DNA from 2 places in the Massilia sp. UBA6681 genome. Region 1 is predicted to be linked to the other one. Evidence: predicted binding sites of a transcription regulator. Region 1 holds the regulator's gene; the other holds the start of a gene.
The links. The regulator FliA, encoded in region 1, starts transcription of late flagellar genes. The targets are predictions, from matches to a motif close to CTAAAGTTTNNNNNNNNNNNGCCGNTA.
Positions count from the first base shown of each region.

Region 1 (8,135 bases):
CAGTTGAAGTGCGGAGAGAAACGATGAACGTGAAGAAATTTACAGCGGCTACTTCCCGTGACGCCTTGCGCAAGGTGCGCGAGGCGCTCGGCCCTGACGCGGTCATCCTTTCCAACCGCCCGGTGGACGGCGTGGTCGAGATCCTCGCACTCGACAACGACGACGTCGCCGCATTGGCTTCCCCAGCCATCGACGAGCCGCAGGCGCCGAGCTTCCAGGCCTTCGACAACGATTTCGACCCGGAACCCGTCTTCAGCCGCGCCCCGGCCGCCTTCGCGCCCGCCGCCCCGGAACCGCGCCAGCCTGCGCCACGCGCCGCTGCGCCGAAGCTGGACCCGTTCGCCGGCCAAGCTTATGTGGAACGCCGCGCAGCGCCTGCCATCGAACCGGAAATCCCGCCGACCTACGTCAACCGTCGCGCCCCGAGCCCGGAGCCGGGCATCGACATGGCCGCCATGACCCAGATGATGAGCGCCGCCATCGCCCAGGCCAAGGAATCGGCTGCTCACGAAATGAGCGGCATGATGAACGAGATCCGCGCCATGCGCGGCCTGATGGAAACCCAGCTGGCCGAACTGTCCTGGAACGCGACGCAACAGCGCGAGCCGCAGAAGGCCGCCGTGCTGCGCGAGATGCTGGCTGCCGGCTTCTCGGCCACCCTGGCGCGCTACCTGATCGACAAGATGCCGGCGACGAAAGATGTGGCCGAAGCCCTCCGCTGGATCAAGACCGTCCTGGCGCGCAACCTCACCACCATCGCCAACGAAGACGATCTCTTGAACCGCGGCGGCGTGTTTGCCCTGGTTGGCCCGACCGGCGTCGGCAAGACCACCACCACCGCCAAGCTGGCAGCGCGCTGCGTGATGCGCCACGGACCTGACAAGCTGGCCCTGATCACCACCGACGCCTACCGTATCGGCGGCCACGAGCAGCTGCGCATCTACGGCAAGATCCTCGGCGTGATGGTGCACTCGGTGAAGGACGAGGCCGACCTGCGCATCGCCCTGAAAGAACTCAAGAACAAGCACACCGTCCTGATCGACACCATCGGCATGTCGCAGCGCGACCAGATGGTGACCGAACAGGTGGCCATGCTCTCCGAATCCGGCGCCGACGTGAAGCGCCTGCTGTGCCTGAACGCGACCTCGACCGGCGAGACCCTGAACGAAGTGGTGCGCGCCTACCAGGGCTCGGGCCTGGCCGGCTGCATCATGACCAAGCTGGACGAAGCCGCCTCGATTGGCAACGTGCTCGACGTCGTGATCCGCCAGAAGCTCAACCTGCACTACATCTCGAACGGCCAGCGCGTGCCGGAAGACCTGCACCTGGCCGACCGCGCCATGCTGATCGACCGCGCCTTCCGCAACAACCGCAACGCGGCAAGCCAGTTCGGCGACGCCGACCTGCCGCTGATGATGGCCGCCGCCGGCCAGGACCGTTCGCTGCGCGAGGTGCACCTTGGCTAGTTTCGATTTCGACCAGGCCGAAGGCCTGCGCCGGATGCTGCAGGGCCCGCGCCCGCGCATCGTCACTTTTCTGTCCGCCACGCCCGAAGACGACAAGGGCGCCATGCTGGTCAACCTGGGCGCCTCGCTGGCCCAGCTGGGGAACGAGGTCCTGATCGTCGACGCCTGCGAACGCGACTACGGCGTGGCGCGCCGCCTGGGCCTGAACCGGGCCGCCAGCCTGGCCGCCGTGGCGCGCCAGGAGTATGGCCTGAACCAGGTGCTGCACGCGGTGCCGCAGGGCTTTTCGGTGGCATCGCTCGGCCGTCCGCACGGCAGCAATGACGCGCGCCGCCTGGCCAAGACCTTCGACGTGCTGGTGGGGCAGGCCGGCATCGTGATGGTCGACGGCGAACTGGGGCCAAGCGGCGAATTCCCGCTGCCGCTGATGGCGAGCTCGGAGATCGTGGTGCAGGTCTCTACCAGCGCCGCGTCGATCACGAATGCCTATGCGCTGATCAAGCGCCTGGCGCAGCAACTGGGCCGCCGTCCCTTCGGCATCCTGGTGACCGGCGCGACAGAGGCGGAGGCCAAGGTGGTATACGATAATATGTCAGCTGCGGCAACACGCTACCTGGCGGTCAACCTGCGCTCGATGGGTTCGGTGCCGGCCGACGAGTACCTGCACCGGGCCGCGCGCCTGGGCCGGGCGGTGGTCGATGCCTTCCCGCTGGCGGGGGCCTCGGTCGCCTTCCGTCGCCTGGCAGGCAAGTTCGCGTTGCACGCGATGCCTGGCATGGGCAGGGGATGAAGAACAAAGATAGCGGAAGAGAAAAGCAGAACGCATGTACACGGTCAAAGGGAAAGCGGACAAGAACCATTTGCTGACGGAGCACATGCCGTTGGTGAAGCGTCTTGCCCACCACATGAAGGCCAAGCTGCCGCCTTCGGTGGAAGTCGATGACCTGGTGCAGGCCGGCATGATGGGCCTGCTCGACGCGATCAACCGCTACGAAGACAACCACGGCGCCCAGTTCGAGACCTATGCGGTGCTGCGCATCCGCGGCGCCATGCTCGACGAGCTGCGCAACAGCGACTGGATGCCGCGCAGTACGCGCCAGAACATGCGCAAGGTGGAAGCCGCGATGGAGGCGCTGCAGCAGCGCCTGGGCCGTCCGGCCAGCGAATCCGAGATCGCCAAGTCGCTCAAGATGTCGCTTGCCGACTACCAGGAGATGCTGGGCGACGGCGGCGGCCACCAGCTGCTCTACTACGAAGACTTCCACGACCAGGGCGAGGACGGCGGCAGCGACAGCTTCCTCGACCGCTATGCGGTGGACGACAGCGATCCGCTGCGCAGCCTGCTCGATACGGGCTTCCGCCAGGCCGTGATCGACGCCATCGACGCCTTGCCGCCGCGCGAGAAGATGCTGATGGGGCTCTACTACGAGGAAGAACTCAACCTGAAGGAAATCGGCGCCGTCATGGGCGTGAGCGAGTCGCGGGTGTCGCAGCTGCACACCCAGGCCGTGTCGCGTCTGCGCGCGGCGCTGCGGGAGCAATTGTGGACTGGGCCAGCGTAGCCGGCCTGGTGCTCGCGATCGCGGGCATCTTCATCGGTCATACGCTGGACGGCGGCAAGTTCGCGTCGCTGATCCATCCGTCCGCCTTCGCCATCGTGGTGATCGGCACCTTCGGCGCCACCCTGCTGCAGAGCGAGCGGCGCAGCTTCATGCTGGGCCTGCGCATGCTGCGCTGGGTGTTTTTCCCGCCTAAATCGAACCGTGAGCTGCTGTCGCGCGAGATCGCGCTGTGGAGCCTCTCCGCGCGGCGCGACGGCCTGCTCTCGCTCGAGCAGTACATGGGCACCAAGGATAAATTCATCCAGAAGGGCCTGCGCCTGGTGGTCGACGGCATCCAGCCCGAGAAGATCCGCAGCCTGCTCGAGAACGAGATCAACGCCTACGAATTCTCGCAGCGCCAGGCGGCGCGCATCTGGGAGTCGGCGGCCGGCTATGCGCCCACCATCGGTATCCTGGGCGCGGTGCTGGGCCTGATCCACGTGATGGAAAACCTGTCCGATCCGGCGCGCCTGGGGTCCGGCATCGCGGTGGCCTTCGTCTCCACCGTGTACGGCGTGGGACTGGCCAACCTGTTCTTCTACCCGGTCGGGAATAAACTGAAGGCCATCGTCAGCGACAAGGTGGCCCAGTACGAGATCCTCGCCGAAGTCTTCCACGACCTCGCCACCGGCGACCACACCCGCGTGGTCGACGAACGGGTGGCGAGCCTGCTAACGCGCCACTGACCGGATCATGGCGCGCAAACGCTACGACGATGGGGCCCAGGAAAACCACGAGCGCTGGCTGATCTCCTATGCCGATTTCATCACGCTGCTGTTCGCCTTCTTCGTCGTCATGTACGCGATCTCGATCGTCAACGAGGGAAAATACGCGGTGCTGTCCGAAGCCCTGGGCGACGCCTTCGGCGGGCGCAGCGTGGCGCCGCAGGCGCACACCAGCGTCGAGCCGGTGCTGCCGCTGTCGCACATCGTCAACCGCAAGCGCCAGGAAGCCGCGCGGCGCGAGCGCGAGCGCATGGAAATCCTGGCGAAAGACCTCACGGCCACCCTGATGCCGCTGGTGAAATCGGGCCAGGTGCGGGTGACGCAGAACGCGCGCGGCATCGGCATCGAACTCAATGCGAGCGTGCTGTTCGCGCAAGGCGAGGCGACCCTGCAGCAGGAGGCGCGCGAGGTGCTGGGCGCGGTGGCGGGCCTGCTCAAGGATGCGCCGCAGCGCATCGAGGTCGAGGGCCATACTGACAACCTGCCGATCACCAACGAGCGCTTCGCCTCCAACTGGGAACTGTCGGCGGTGCGCGCGGCCAGCGTGGTGCGCCTGTTCATCGAGAGCGGCGTGCAGGATGTGCGCCTGTCGGCCATCGGCCATGGCGCGACGCGCCCGGTGGCGCCGAACGACACGCCCGCCAACCAGGCGCGCAACCGGCGCGTGGCGGTGATGATCCTGGCGTCGGTGCCGGAACCGCTGCCGGCGGGTGTATAGTAGGCATGAAATAAAAGTACGTTTCTGCAGTTCTTTTGAAATAATATTTCAAGGAGAAAGAATGCATGTCACACGCTTTTTGCCGCCGGCCCTGCTGGTCCTCGGAGGCCTGGTGAGCGCAGCCGGCGTCGTCGGCGCGCAGGAGAAGGAAGAGCAGGTGCGCCACCAGCTCGAGGTCGAAACCGGCGGCGGTACGGTACGGGTGCGCCTGCTGGTCGAGAACCGCGGCGACACCGCGATCTACATCCCGCGCGAAATCGCCGCCGGCGACGAGATCACCGGCCGCCGCTTCGAGCTGCGCGACGCCAGGGACCGGCCGCTCGACTATGTGGGCATGATGGTCAAGCGCGGCGCGCTCACGGCCAGCGACTGGCAGGAAGTGGCGCCGCACAGCATGCACATGAACACCATCGACATCACGCCGTCCTACGCTTTCAGGAAAGGGAAGCAGGGCTACGAGATCCGTTACGACGGGCCGTGGCTGGCGAATCTCACGCAGCTCGACGCGGTAAAACACAGTCCGGCCGCGCCGGTGAAGTTCAGTTTCAGCCAATGAAAACGGGCCGGCGTTGCCGGCCCTTCGGTGTTGTAGGGTGGGCGGGTCCCCCGCCCACGCGGTCAACCAGCGGCGAGATCATCGTAACGCGTCTTTTATCCTCCAACTATCACCGCGTGGGCGGGAAGACCCGCCCACCCTACATCAGTCCAGCGCCGGGGTGTTCTCGCCGAAATACTCGTGCGAATCGGCGTTGTTGACCGCATGCGCCGGATTGGTCCTGGCCAGCTCGGCCGCTCCCTGCTGGCCGTATACGTGGTCGTCGGTGGCGGCGACCACGTCGAAGTGGCTCAGCTCGTGCAGCAGGGTGCCGCCGCGCGAGTCGGTGCCGGTCAGGGACGCGGTCCAGAACGCCTTGCAGACATAGATCGCGTAGGGCTGGGCCGGATACACGTAGGCGAAATAGTTTTCGTTGCAGCCGCAGTCGATCTTCAGGGGCTTGGTCTCGAAGGCGTCGCGGATCGCCGTGAAATTGGTGTTCACGGTGGCGGCGCGGCCGGCATCCAGGGCGCCGAACCAGGTGCCGTAGCGGGCGCCGTACTGCGCGCCCCCGGCGCCCGCCGCCAGGTAGTTGTGGGCGTCGACCGTCATCGCCTTGCCGGCGTCCACGGCCGCCGCCAGCTGCTCCTGCTGGGCGTTCGAGCACTTGCTGAATTCCAGCGAGGCGGCGCCGGCGACGGCCTGCTTGGCCGGCGGCCTGGCCCCGCGCGGCAGGCGCCCGTCGATCCAGATCCCGACCTGGCTGGACGCCAGCGCACCCGGCACCGGGCGCATTCCGGAGGCGGCGAACAGGCCGCTCGAGGCGGTGCGGTAGCGCAGCTGGTAGGGGCCGGTGACGCTCATCTCGTACAGCGCCGACAGCTCGACCGTGCTGGTGAGCGTGGCGCCGGGTTCCAGCCGCAGGTAGTCGTCCGGGCCGGGGGCCGGGCGCTTGGCCTTGATGCCGAGGTAGCGTACTGGCTGGCCGTCGCGCAGCACCTCGAACAGCGGCGCCTGCACGCCCGCCACCGGGGTGTGCCACTTGAGCAGGAACTGCGGCGTGGCGCTGTTGTTCTGCAGGGTGACGCGCACCAGCACCTCGTCGCTGCGGGCGAATTTTTCACGCACGGGCTGGACGCTGACGTTGACGTCCTGCGCCAGCGCGGGCAGGGCGGACAGGGCCAGCGTCAAGGACAGCAGCGGGCGCGGCAGGATTGAGTGGCGCATGGCGGGCTCCTTGCAGTTGGGATTGAACCTACTGTGCGCCGCCGGCGCGACCGCATCTTGAGCAATCCCAAGCGTATATTTACCGCGGGCAACAAAACCACACCGTGAGTATGGCCTATTAACAACAGATGTGATTATCTGTGATTATTTGCTCGATTCGGGACAGAGCCATTGCTATGATGCAATCAAACTATCCTCCCGTAAATATTTCTCCTTTCTAAGCCATGAACGCCCTGCATGACCTTGTTGACGAGCTCGCCCGCGAGATCGGGCTCGACTGCGAGGAAGTCGCGGCGCGCAAGGCCTACCTGGAACTGGACGAGCCCGACATCGAGGCCCTGCGCGACGTGCACGCGCTGCTCGAGTCCCATCGTGACGCCTTCTCGGACCGCTTCTACGCGCACCTGATGTCCTTCCCGAAGCTGCGCGGCATGCTGGGCGACGGCGCCGAGGCGCGCCTGCGGCACGTGCAGGCCGCCTACTTCAGCAGCCTGACGGCCGGCGAGTATGGCGAGGAATACATGCGCGAGCGCCTGCGCGTGGGCGCGACCCACCAGCAGATCGGGCTCGATCCGAAGTGGTACATCGGGGCCTACCGCAAATACCTGTCGGAGCTGTCCGGCCTGCTGTGGCGCCGCCTGCGCGGGCAGCCGGAACGCTTCCGCGCCGCCCTGGAAGCGGTGCTGAAGATCGTCTGCTTCGACATGGGCCTGGCGCTCGACACCTATACCCATGCCAGCCAGCGCAGCAGCCTGCAGAATCAGAACTACCTGGAGCAGGTCATCGACGGCATGCCGGCCGGCCTGGTGGTGGTGGACGCCGAACTGCGCGTGCGCTCGATGAACCGCACCATGGCCGACCTGCTGGGCGTGCCCGACAGCCTGCTGCTGGAGCGGAAACCCGCGCTCGAAGAGCTGATTCCCTGCCGCGAACTGGCCGACCGCGCCGCCGAGGCGCTGGCCTCCGGCGCGCGCCACGACCACGTGCTGGTCACGCTCGACGGCCGCGCCGACGGCGTGCGCTACGTCGACTTCAACATCCGCCGCGCGCGCAAGGACGGCAGCTACATGCTGCTCCTGATCGGCCAGGACATCACCTTCCGCCGCAAGGCCAGGTTGCGCCTGCAGGAGAGCGAGGAGTTCTTCCGCCTTACCTTCAACCAGGCCGCGGTCGGCATCGCGCTGCTGGGCAGCGACGGCCGCGTGCTGCGTACCAACAGCAAGATGTCGCACATCCTCGGCTATTCCGAGGTCGAGCTGCTGCAGCGCTTCTTCCAGCAGTTGACCTGCGACGACGACCTGCCGGACGAGCTGGCACTGATCAACCGCCTGAAGGCCGGCGAGATCAGCGACTACCAGCGCGAGAAGCGCCTGATCCGGCGCGACGGCGCCCGGGTCTGGGTCAGCGTCACCGTGTCGCGCATGCGCGACGCCAACGGCAACCAGCGCTTCATCTGTGTCATCAAGGACATCCAGCGCCAGAAGCAGGCCGAGGAAGCCCTGCTGCGCCTGGCCAACCACGATGCCCTGACCGGCCTGCCCAACCGGGTCCTGATGCAGGACCGCCTGGGCCAGGCCATCATGCACGCCCATCGCGCGGGGCGCCAGGTGGCGGTGATGTTCATCGACCTGGACCGCTTCAAGCACGTCAACGACAGCCTCGGCCACGATGCCGGCGACGCCCTGATCGTCGAGATCGCGCGCCGCCTGTCGAGCAGCCTGCGCGAGAGCGACACCGTGGCGCGCCAGGGCGGCGACGAATTCGTGGTGGTGCTGCCCGACCTGGCGGGCCAGGACGACGCGGCCAAGGTGGCGCGCAAGCTGCTCGACAACCTGTTCCAGCCCATGCTCCTGTGCGGGCAGG
Region 1 covers NZ_DKJX01000052.1:98,248-106,382, forward strand. The annotation lists gene flhF (flagellar biosynthesis protein FlhF) at 24-1,466, shown strand; gene B2R83_RS08265 (MinD/ParA family ATP-binding protein) at 1,459-2,256, shown strand; gene B2R83_RS08270 (RNA polymerase sigma factor FliA) at 2,291-3,028, shown strand; gene B2R83_RS08275 (flagellar motor protein) at 3,010-3,753, shown strand; gene motD (flagellar motor protein MotD) at 3,761-4,510, shown strand; gene B2R83_RS08285 (hypothetical protein) at 4,572-5,066, shown strand; gene B2R83_RS08290 (M35 family metallo-endopeptidase) at 5,211-6,272, opposite strand; gene B2R83_RS08295 (EAL domain-containing protein) at 6,497-8,135, shown strand, end outside.

Region 2 (8,135 bases), on a different contig from region 1:
CTTCATCCCCTACCTGGGCCCGATCATGGCCGGCATACCAGCGGTGCTGCTGGCGCTGTCGATCAGCCCGGAGCTGGCGCTGTACACGGTGCTGCTGTTTACCGGCATCCAGCTGGTCGAAGGCTATGTGCTGCAGCCGCTCATCGAAGCCCGGGCGGTGGACCTGCCGCCGGCCCTGGTCGTCGTCATGCAATTGGTCTTCGGCACCCTGTTCGGCTTTGCCGGGGTGGCGCTGGCAACCCCGCTGGCGGCCGGGCTGGCGGTACTGGTCAAGATGCTCTACATCGAGGACGTGCTGGGCGACCGGCCGGCCCAGAAACGAAGTTAGCGCACAGAACCCCACGGGGGTCAAACCCCACGGGGGTCAGGTCTGACATTCGGACACGAACTCAAGCATTAGGCTGTTGTATTGCTCAGCCCGTGTCTAAATGTCAGACCTGACCCCGTCTGTGGGACGGACAAGAAAAAGCCGCGCAGTGCGCGGCTTTTTCATGGTGGCGGCAAGGCTCAGCGGTTGCCCTTGACGATGTCTTTCACGTCGCCCACCTTTTCCTGCACCTTGCCTTCGGCCTGGTTGGACACGCCTTCGCGCTGGGCCTGGCGGTTGCCGACGGCTTCGCCGACCTTCTCCTGGATCTTGCCGCCGATGTCCTTGGCCTTGCCTTTGATTTGATCGTCGTTCATGTCAGTCACCCTCTTCGGTTGTGAAGCGAGGTCCCACCATAGGCGCGATGAGCGGGGCGTTCTGTTCGCCAGTTAACACACTGGCTTTCGCCAGACGCTGGCCAGCCAGGGCTGCTCCTCGCGCGGCAAGCCGGCTGGGCGGTAGTAATGATGCAGTGGCGTAAAACCCGCCGCGGTCAAGTAGTGCTCCCAAGTCTCGTAGTCGTGGTAGCTGCCGTAGCGCGGGCCGTTCCAGCCTTCACGGTTGTCGCCGCGCGGATTCGAGCTGAACAGGACGCCGCCCGGTTTCAAGGCGCCGTAGAGCTGCGCCAGCACGCCGGGCAGTTCGGCGCTGGGGACGTGGAACAGCGAGGCATTGGCAAAGATGCCGTCGAACATGGCCGGCGGCAGGTCGAGGTGCAGGAAATCCTGGTGCCAGACTTCGCAGCCGCTGAAGCTGCGCGCCATCTCGGCGAAACGGGCGCTGCCGTCCAGGCCGATGGCCTTGTGGCCCAGGCTGGTGAAGGTCTTGAGGTCGCGGCCCGGGCCGCAGCCGAGGTCGAGGATCGTCCAGGGCGCCGGGGCCTCGATCGCGCCCAGCAAGGCATCGATGTTCTGGATGACGTCGTGGTCGATGGTGCCGGCGAAGAAGGCGTCGGCGGTCTGGTCGTAGTGGGCCAGGGTGCGGCGGGAGATGTCGTCTGCGTTCATGACAGCATTATCCGCCAGAGCGCGGCGCGAGCGAACAGAATCCGTCCGTTCGCGCCGCTCACGCCATTACCAGACGCGCACGCGCTGCTCCGGCGCCAGGTACAGCTTCTGTCCCGGCTGCACGTCGAAGGCCTTGTACCAGGCATCCAGGTTGCGTACGGTGTAGGTGCGGTACTGGCCCGGCGAGTGGCCGTCGGTCAGCACGTTGCGGCGCAGTGAGGCTTCGCGCATCTTGGTGCGCCAGCTCTGGGCGAAACCGGTGAAGAACGCGCGGTCCGCCTCCGTCCCGGCCGCCTTGCCGCTCGGCGAGGCCTTGAAGGCGTCGTAGGCCGCGGCCAGGCCGGCCAGGTCGGACAGGTTCTCGCTCAGCGTCAGCTGGCCGTTGATGGCCAGGTCATCGAAGGGTTTATAGGCGTTGTACTGCTCCACCAGCTTCTGCGAGGCCTTCTTGAAATGGGCCAGGTCTTCCTCCGTCCACCAGTCGCGCAGGCGGCCTTGGGCGTCGAACTGGGCGCCCATGTCGTCGAAGCTGTGGCTGATCTCGTGGCCGATCACCGAGCCGATCGCGCCGTAGTTGTGCGCATCCGATGCCTTCGAATCATAGAACGGCGGCTGCAGGATCGCGGCCGGGAAGTTCAGCGCGTTCTGCAGCGGCAGGTTCACGGCATTGACCAGCTGCGGCGGCATCGCCCACTCGGTCTTCCTGGGCTTCTGCTTGAGCTTGGCGAGCTGCTGGGTGTAGTGGAATTCCTGCGCGCGCAGCACGTTGCCCAGCGCGTCGTTCGGCGAGACCTTCAGGCCCTCGTAGGACTTCCACGCATCCGGATAGCCCACGCCCACGTACATGGTGCGCACCTTTTCCTTGGCCTGGGTGCGGGTCGAGGGCGCCATCCAGTCGAGCTTGTCGATGCGGCGCTCGAAGGCGGTCTTGATGTCGGCGACCATCTTCAGGATGCGCGCCTTGTCCTCGGCCGGGAAGTACTTGGCGACGTACATCTTGCCGACGGCTTCGTCCATCGCGCCATTGGTGGCGGCCAGGGCGCGCTTCCAGCGCGGCGACTGCTGCGGCGAGCCGGTCAGGCCCTTGCCGTAGAACTCGAAGCGCAGGTCGGAATAGGCTTTCGGCAGCGTGCTGGCGAACTGGTTCAGGCTGTGGAAGGCCAGGTAGTCCTTCCAGGTGCCCAGGTCGGTGGCGGCCACCTGCTCGGCGGCGCCCTTGAGCGCCCCCGGGTGGTAGGCGATGAAGCGGTCCTGGCCAGCCAGGCGCGCGCCCTTCATGAAGGCGTTCCAGTCCATGCCCGGCGCCTTGGCGGCGAAGTCCTTCATGGTCCAGGTATTGTTGGCCTTCTGGATGTCGGCCGACTCTTCGCGCGAAGCGTGGCTCTCGGCCAGTCTTGACTCCAGCGCGAAGATGTTCGCCGCACGCTCGTCGGCCCGGTCGTAGCCGGCCAGTTTCAGCATGGCAGCGATGTACTGCTGGTACTTGGTGCGCAGCTCGGCCATCTTCGGGCTGTTGTCGAGGTAGTAGGCGCGGTCCGGCAGGCCGATGCCGCCCTGCAGCAGGTAGGGCACATTGCGCGACGGGTCGGTCAGCCCCTGGTTGAACCACACGCCGAACAGGTTCGGGGTGTTGAAGTTGGTCGCGTTCAGCGGGTCGACGTCGGCACGCAGGAATTCGCCCAGCACGCGCGAGAGCGCGGCGCGGTCCTCCATCGCCTCGATTCTATCCAGGCGCGGCTTGAGCGCGGCCAGGCCGGCCGACTCGATCGCCGCCTCGTTCATGTACGCGGTGTAGAAGTCGGCCACCTTGCGCGCCTCGGGAGTGGCGGACTTGCTGGCCGCCGTGTCCTCGATCAGCTTGACGATGCGGGCATTGGTGTCTTCGGCCAGTACGGCCATCGAGCCCCAGGAACCGCGGTCGGCCGGGATCTCGGTCCTGGCCATCCATTCGCCGTTGGCGTAGGCATAGAAATCGTCACCTGGCAGCACGACGGCGCCGGCCGGCGTGGCGGGCGCCACGGCGGCGGCGCTTTGCTCTGCGGCGTAGGATGGAGCCATGGCAAATGCGCCGCACAGCGCCAGGGTGATGGCAGTCTTGTTCAAGGTCCAGCTGGTTTTCATTCGCTTCCCTTCTTGTGAAAGTGGTGTTTGCTCTTTATTGCAGGGCGGCGCGGACCTGCGGTAACAGGCGCGCTTTCTGGTCGGCGCGGATGCGCACGCCGTTGCCGACGCGTTCGGCTTCGACAACGCCGTCCGGACCGAAGTTCTTGCGCATGTACGCTTCCATCATCTCCGCATGCACCGGATTGCTGGAGGAAGCGACGATGCTGGCGAACAGGCTGTTGCGGCCCAGCGCTTCCATATTGGCCAGCAGCGCGTCGCGGTTGGCGATGGCGAACTTCCAGGTCTGGTCGAGGTGCTCGCCGGCGACCCCGCCAATAATATAAGGCACCAGATCCGGCGGGGTGTGCGGCGACAGGAGCGACTGCAGGGTACGCGCGGCCAGCTGCGGGTCCTGGGCGCCCGTGAGGGCGCGGCCAAAACGGTTACGCTCTTCGCTGGTGGGGGCGTTCGCGGCGCGCGCGGCAAGAAGCTCGTAGGTGGCCTTGTCCGCATAGCGGCCGGCGGTGCCGGTGACGAAGTCGATCATCGAGGGCGGCACCGAGGACGGGTCCTGCACATAGCGCGCGAACCTGGCCTTGCCCTCGTCGATGGCCTGGCGGTCGCCGGCGCGGGCCAGCGCGGTGGCCAGCATGCCGCGCAGCTGGGCGTCCTCGGCGGTCTCCCCCGGCTTTTCTTCCCAGCCCAGCTTGTCGAACTTCGGGCGCGCGAAATCGACCAGGAAGCGGCGGATCAGGGCCTGTTCCGGCTCGCCGCGCGCCAGCGAGTCGAGCGTGCGCAGGTTCGACAGGATCGCGTCCCAGACCGCCACGCGCGGCTCGTCGCCGTACTTGCGCACCAGGTCGAGGTAGGCCTCCAGGCCCATGCGGCCGTTCGAGGCGAAGCTCCAGGTGTCCGACAGCAGCTTCAGGCGCGTGCTGTCCGGCAGGCGCGGCGCCTGCTCGGCCAGGGCGTGGAAGCTGGCCGCGTCGTACTGCACGCGGAAGTAGCCGACGCTGTGCGGGTCGACCACCAGGGTGCCGTCGCAGCTGCCCTGGTTGATGGTCGTGCTGGGGCCGGACAGCAGCGTGGTCCAGGCCTTGCCGTTGACGGTGCCGACCTGCAAGGGCACGTTCCACAGGCGTTTTTCACGGGGCGGCTCGTCGAGGCGGTACTGCTCCTGCGACAGCGTCACCTTGCGCCTGCCCTCCTCGCAGGCCTGCTCGACCCGGATCAAGGGGAAGCCCGGCTGGAGGGTCCAGTCCGAGGCCAGCTTCCCGACCGGCTTGCCGGAAGCCTTTTCCAGCGCGGCCCACAGGTCGCTCGATGTCGTATTCGAATACTGGTGCTTCGCCATGTAGGCGCGCATGCCCTTGCGGAAGGCCGATTCGCCCAGGTAGGCTTCCAGCATGCGCAGGAAAGCCTCGCCCTTCAGGTAGGTGATGGCATCAAAAGCCGCCGCGGCCTGCTCCTCGGTCTCGATCGGGGTCTGGATCGGGTGGGTGGTCTTGCGCGCGTCCAGGTTCATCACGTATTCGCGCTCGGCCATGCCTTCCAGGTAGGGACGCCATTCGGGGTGGAAGTGGTGCGTCGCCTTGGTCGCCATCCACGAGGCGAAGCCTTCGTTGAGCCACAGATTGTCCCACCAGGCCATGGTCACCAGGTTGCCGAACCACTGGTGCGCCAGCTCGTGGGCGTTGATGTTGAAGGTGAACTTCTTGACCTTCTCCGGGCTTCTCTTCGGGTCGTACAGCAGGGTCGGCTCGTTGTAGACGACCGCGCCCCAGTTTTCCATGGCGCCGTTGAAACCGCCCGGAATCGCGATCTGGTCCAGCTTGGGCAGCGGGTACGGGATGCCGAAGTAGTTGTTGAAGTAGCGCAGCAGGTCGCGTGTGGCCCCCAGGGCAAAGGTGGCCGAGCCGAGCTTGCCTTCGGTCGTCACGATGCCGATGTCGACGCCATCCTGCTTGCTTGATAAGCGCTCGAGCTCGCCGGCCACCAGCACCACCAGGTAGCTCGGCATCTTCGGGGTGTTGCCGAAGCTGATGCGCTGCATCCCGCCGGCGAGGTCTTCGCGCTTGTCGATCGGGGTGGTGGAGTAGGCCTTGAAATTGCCCGGCACGTCGACGGTGAGCTTGAAGCGCGCGCGGAAGGCCGGTTCGTCCCAGGTCGGGAGCATGCGCCGGGCGTCGGTCGGCGCCATGGTGGTGGCGATCAGCTTCTTGTCCTGGCCGCCCGCCTTGTAGTTCACGTAGAACAGGCCGCGCCCTTCGCGGTTGATCTGGCCGCGGAAGGCCAGCGCCAGCGCGTACCTGCCGGGCGCCAGCGGCTGGGACAGCGCGAAGCGCAGGGTCTGCTGCTTCTTGTCGAGGATGGGGTCGAGTTTCAAGCTGCCGATGTGCTTGCCCGTCAGGCTGGCCGAATCGATCTGCATGTTCTCGGCGTTCAGCATGATGGTCGAGGTCGGCTTCAGGACGTCGATCTCGACCGTCTGGGTGCCGCGGAAGCTGTTGGCGGCGACGTCCGGCACGATGTGGGCGTCGTACTGCAGCGGCACCACGTCCTTCGGCAGCTTGCCCGGCGTTGCCGCGAAAGAAAACGGCGCCTCGGCCTGCGCCGTGGCGGCGCCCAGGGCCAACGCAAGCGCGGCCGTGGCTTTGCGAGCCCGGGCGACTGGCATGTCTCTCATAAGTCTCTCTCTCGAATCTGTTTTTATGTGACGGTTCCTGCGCGCGACGGCGCAAGAACCCAGCACGCACTGTAGGAAAGCCCGGCGCCGCCTGCGCCCGGATTGCGACAGACTGCAAAAAACGGGGCCAGACTGCTGAAACCGGGGAATGGCGGAGGCATTCGAAAAAAATCCGAAATTTTTCTCGAATTACCCTAAAGTTCCCGAAAGCCCATCCGTAAATGCCTTAGATACCCGGCAATCCGGCCGGCGTTCATTGCCTTGGTGCCAACATGACCTCGAACGACGTCCTCTCGATGTACGAAAACCTCGCTGGCCTCAGCAGCCAGATGAAGGGCGCCGCCGAGGCTGGCGACTGGACCGGTTTCGACAAGCTGAACGTGCAGGCGGCGGTGGCCGCTGGGGCCGCGATCGGCGGCGTGCCGGCACTGGAAGGCGCCAAGCGCCAGCGCAAGATCGACCTGCTCAAGCAGCTGATGGCCAATGACCGCGCGATTCGCGACGTGACCGAACCCTGGATGGGGCAGCTGGACCGCGCGATGTGCGCGCACTGAACAGCACGAATTGACGATCGAAGGCACCTGCGGGTGCCTTTTGTTTTTTGGCTACGATTCCAGCTTGCTCAGCTTGCCCAGGCAGCGGCGCTGGTAACTGTTGAGCCCCTCCGTGACGAGCGCATCGTCCTCGGCCAGCTTCCCGGCATCGATCAAGAGCCGCAGCTTGGCGATGTGATCCCCCTGCGCCAGCGCCTGCGCCAGGTTCGGGCCATCCGGTTCGCCGGCCCGGGCGATTGCCTCGGCCACCGTATCCGGGAAATCCCAATGCCTGGCGATGACCGCCGACAGCTGCCGGCTGCGCGCCAGCAGTTCCACCCCGAACGCTTCGGAGGCCGGCACCTTGCCGTTCTGGCAGATGCGGTCGCCAAGGCGGAAGGCGACGATCAGCCCGACGTCCTGCATCAGCCCCGCCAGGCAGGATTCGAAGATGTCGGCCGCCACCGCCGAAGCCATCAGGCTCGCCGCCACCGCGCATCTTTCGGAATGGTTCCATACCAGCGGCGCCGCACGGCGGGCAAAGCCCGCCTCGTGCAGCCTGATGAGGGGCCGGAAGGCGACCCGCGCCAGCAGCATGCGCAAGCCGTTCTGCCCGAGCAGCATGATGGCGGCGTCCAGGGTCTTGATCGGGGTGACCGGACGATAATAGGCGCTGTTGGCCTCGCGCAGCACTTCGGCCACCAGCACCACGTCTTCGGCCACCTGGCCGGCCAGCTCGCCCGTGCTGACGCTCTCGTCGCGCAGGCTGCGCAGCAGCTTGGGGATCAGTTCCGGGACCCGCGGCACCAGCTCGGCCGCGATGGCCGGGTTCTGCGCCAGCGTGCGCACCTGCTCCAGGATCAGGCGCTCGGCCTCGGGCGGCGCGTCGAACCTTGCCGGGCCAGCCAGCCAGAGGTAATACAGGGCGTCGGTCGCGGCATGGTCCGTGCCGCCGCCCGGCTCCTCGGGCGCGGCCGCCTGGGGTTCCGCGCCGCTCAATAAACGATTGATCCAGTTCTTCATAGTCCGCCAGGGTCTGTGCCGCAGGTGGGATTGTAGCCCAAGGGCCCACCATGCAAAACGCATGAACTGCGAATGGACGTCCTGAAAAGACAAAAGCGCCCGCAGGCGCTTTGAGATGTGCCCGAGCAGAAGGCTCGGCCACGGAATCGGGGAGAGCGATCACCAGGTATCTCCTGGCGTCGCCTCTTGCCGGTTGCATCCGGCGTTCGCTGCCTCAGTTGACACGCGAACCGCTTCCGGACACAGGCGTTTCTTCAACGTCTGCCTGCTTTCCGCGCCACGCTATCGGTGGTGGCTGCGCCAGGCCTCTGTGCCGTTCGTGATCTCGCGACCACGGAGTGAGTATAGCAAGAATTTCAATCTTGTGTAGACGAGTTGTGCGCGGCCTCGTCCAGGGTCGGCTCGCGCGCCGAGGC
Region 2 covers NZ_DKJX01000072.1:449-8,583, reverse strand. The annotation lists gene B2R83_RS11830 (AI-2E family transporter) at 1-328, shown strand, start outside; gene B2R83_RS11825 (CsbD family protein) at 508-684, opposite strand; gene B2R83_RS11820 (class I SAM-dependent DNA methyltransferase) at 757-1,374, opposite strand; gene B2R83_RS11815 (M13 family metallopeptidase) at 1,441-3,495, opposite strand; gene B2R83_RS11810 (M1 family metallopeptidase) at 3,530-6,163, opposite strand; gene B2R83_RS11805 (flagellar protein FliT) at 6,436-6,717, shown strand; gene B2R83_RS11800 (HDOD domain-containing protein) at 6,769-7,719, opposite strand; gene B2R83_RS11795 (hypothetical protein) at 8,076-8,135, opposite strand, start outside.
Region 2: the regulator FliA is predicted to act here: its motif matches at 6,358-6,384, upstream of B2R83_RS11805 (flagellar protein FliT).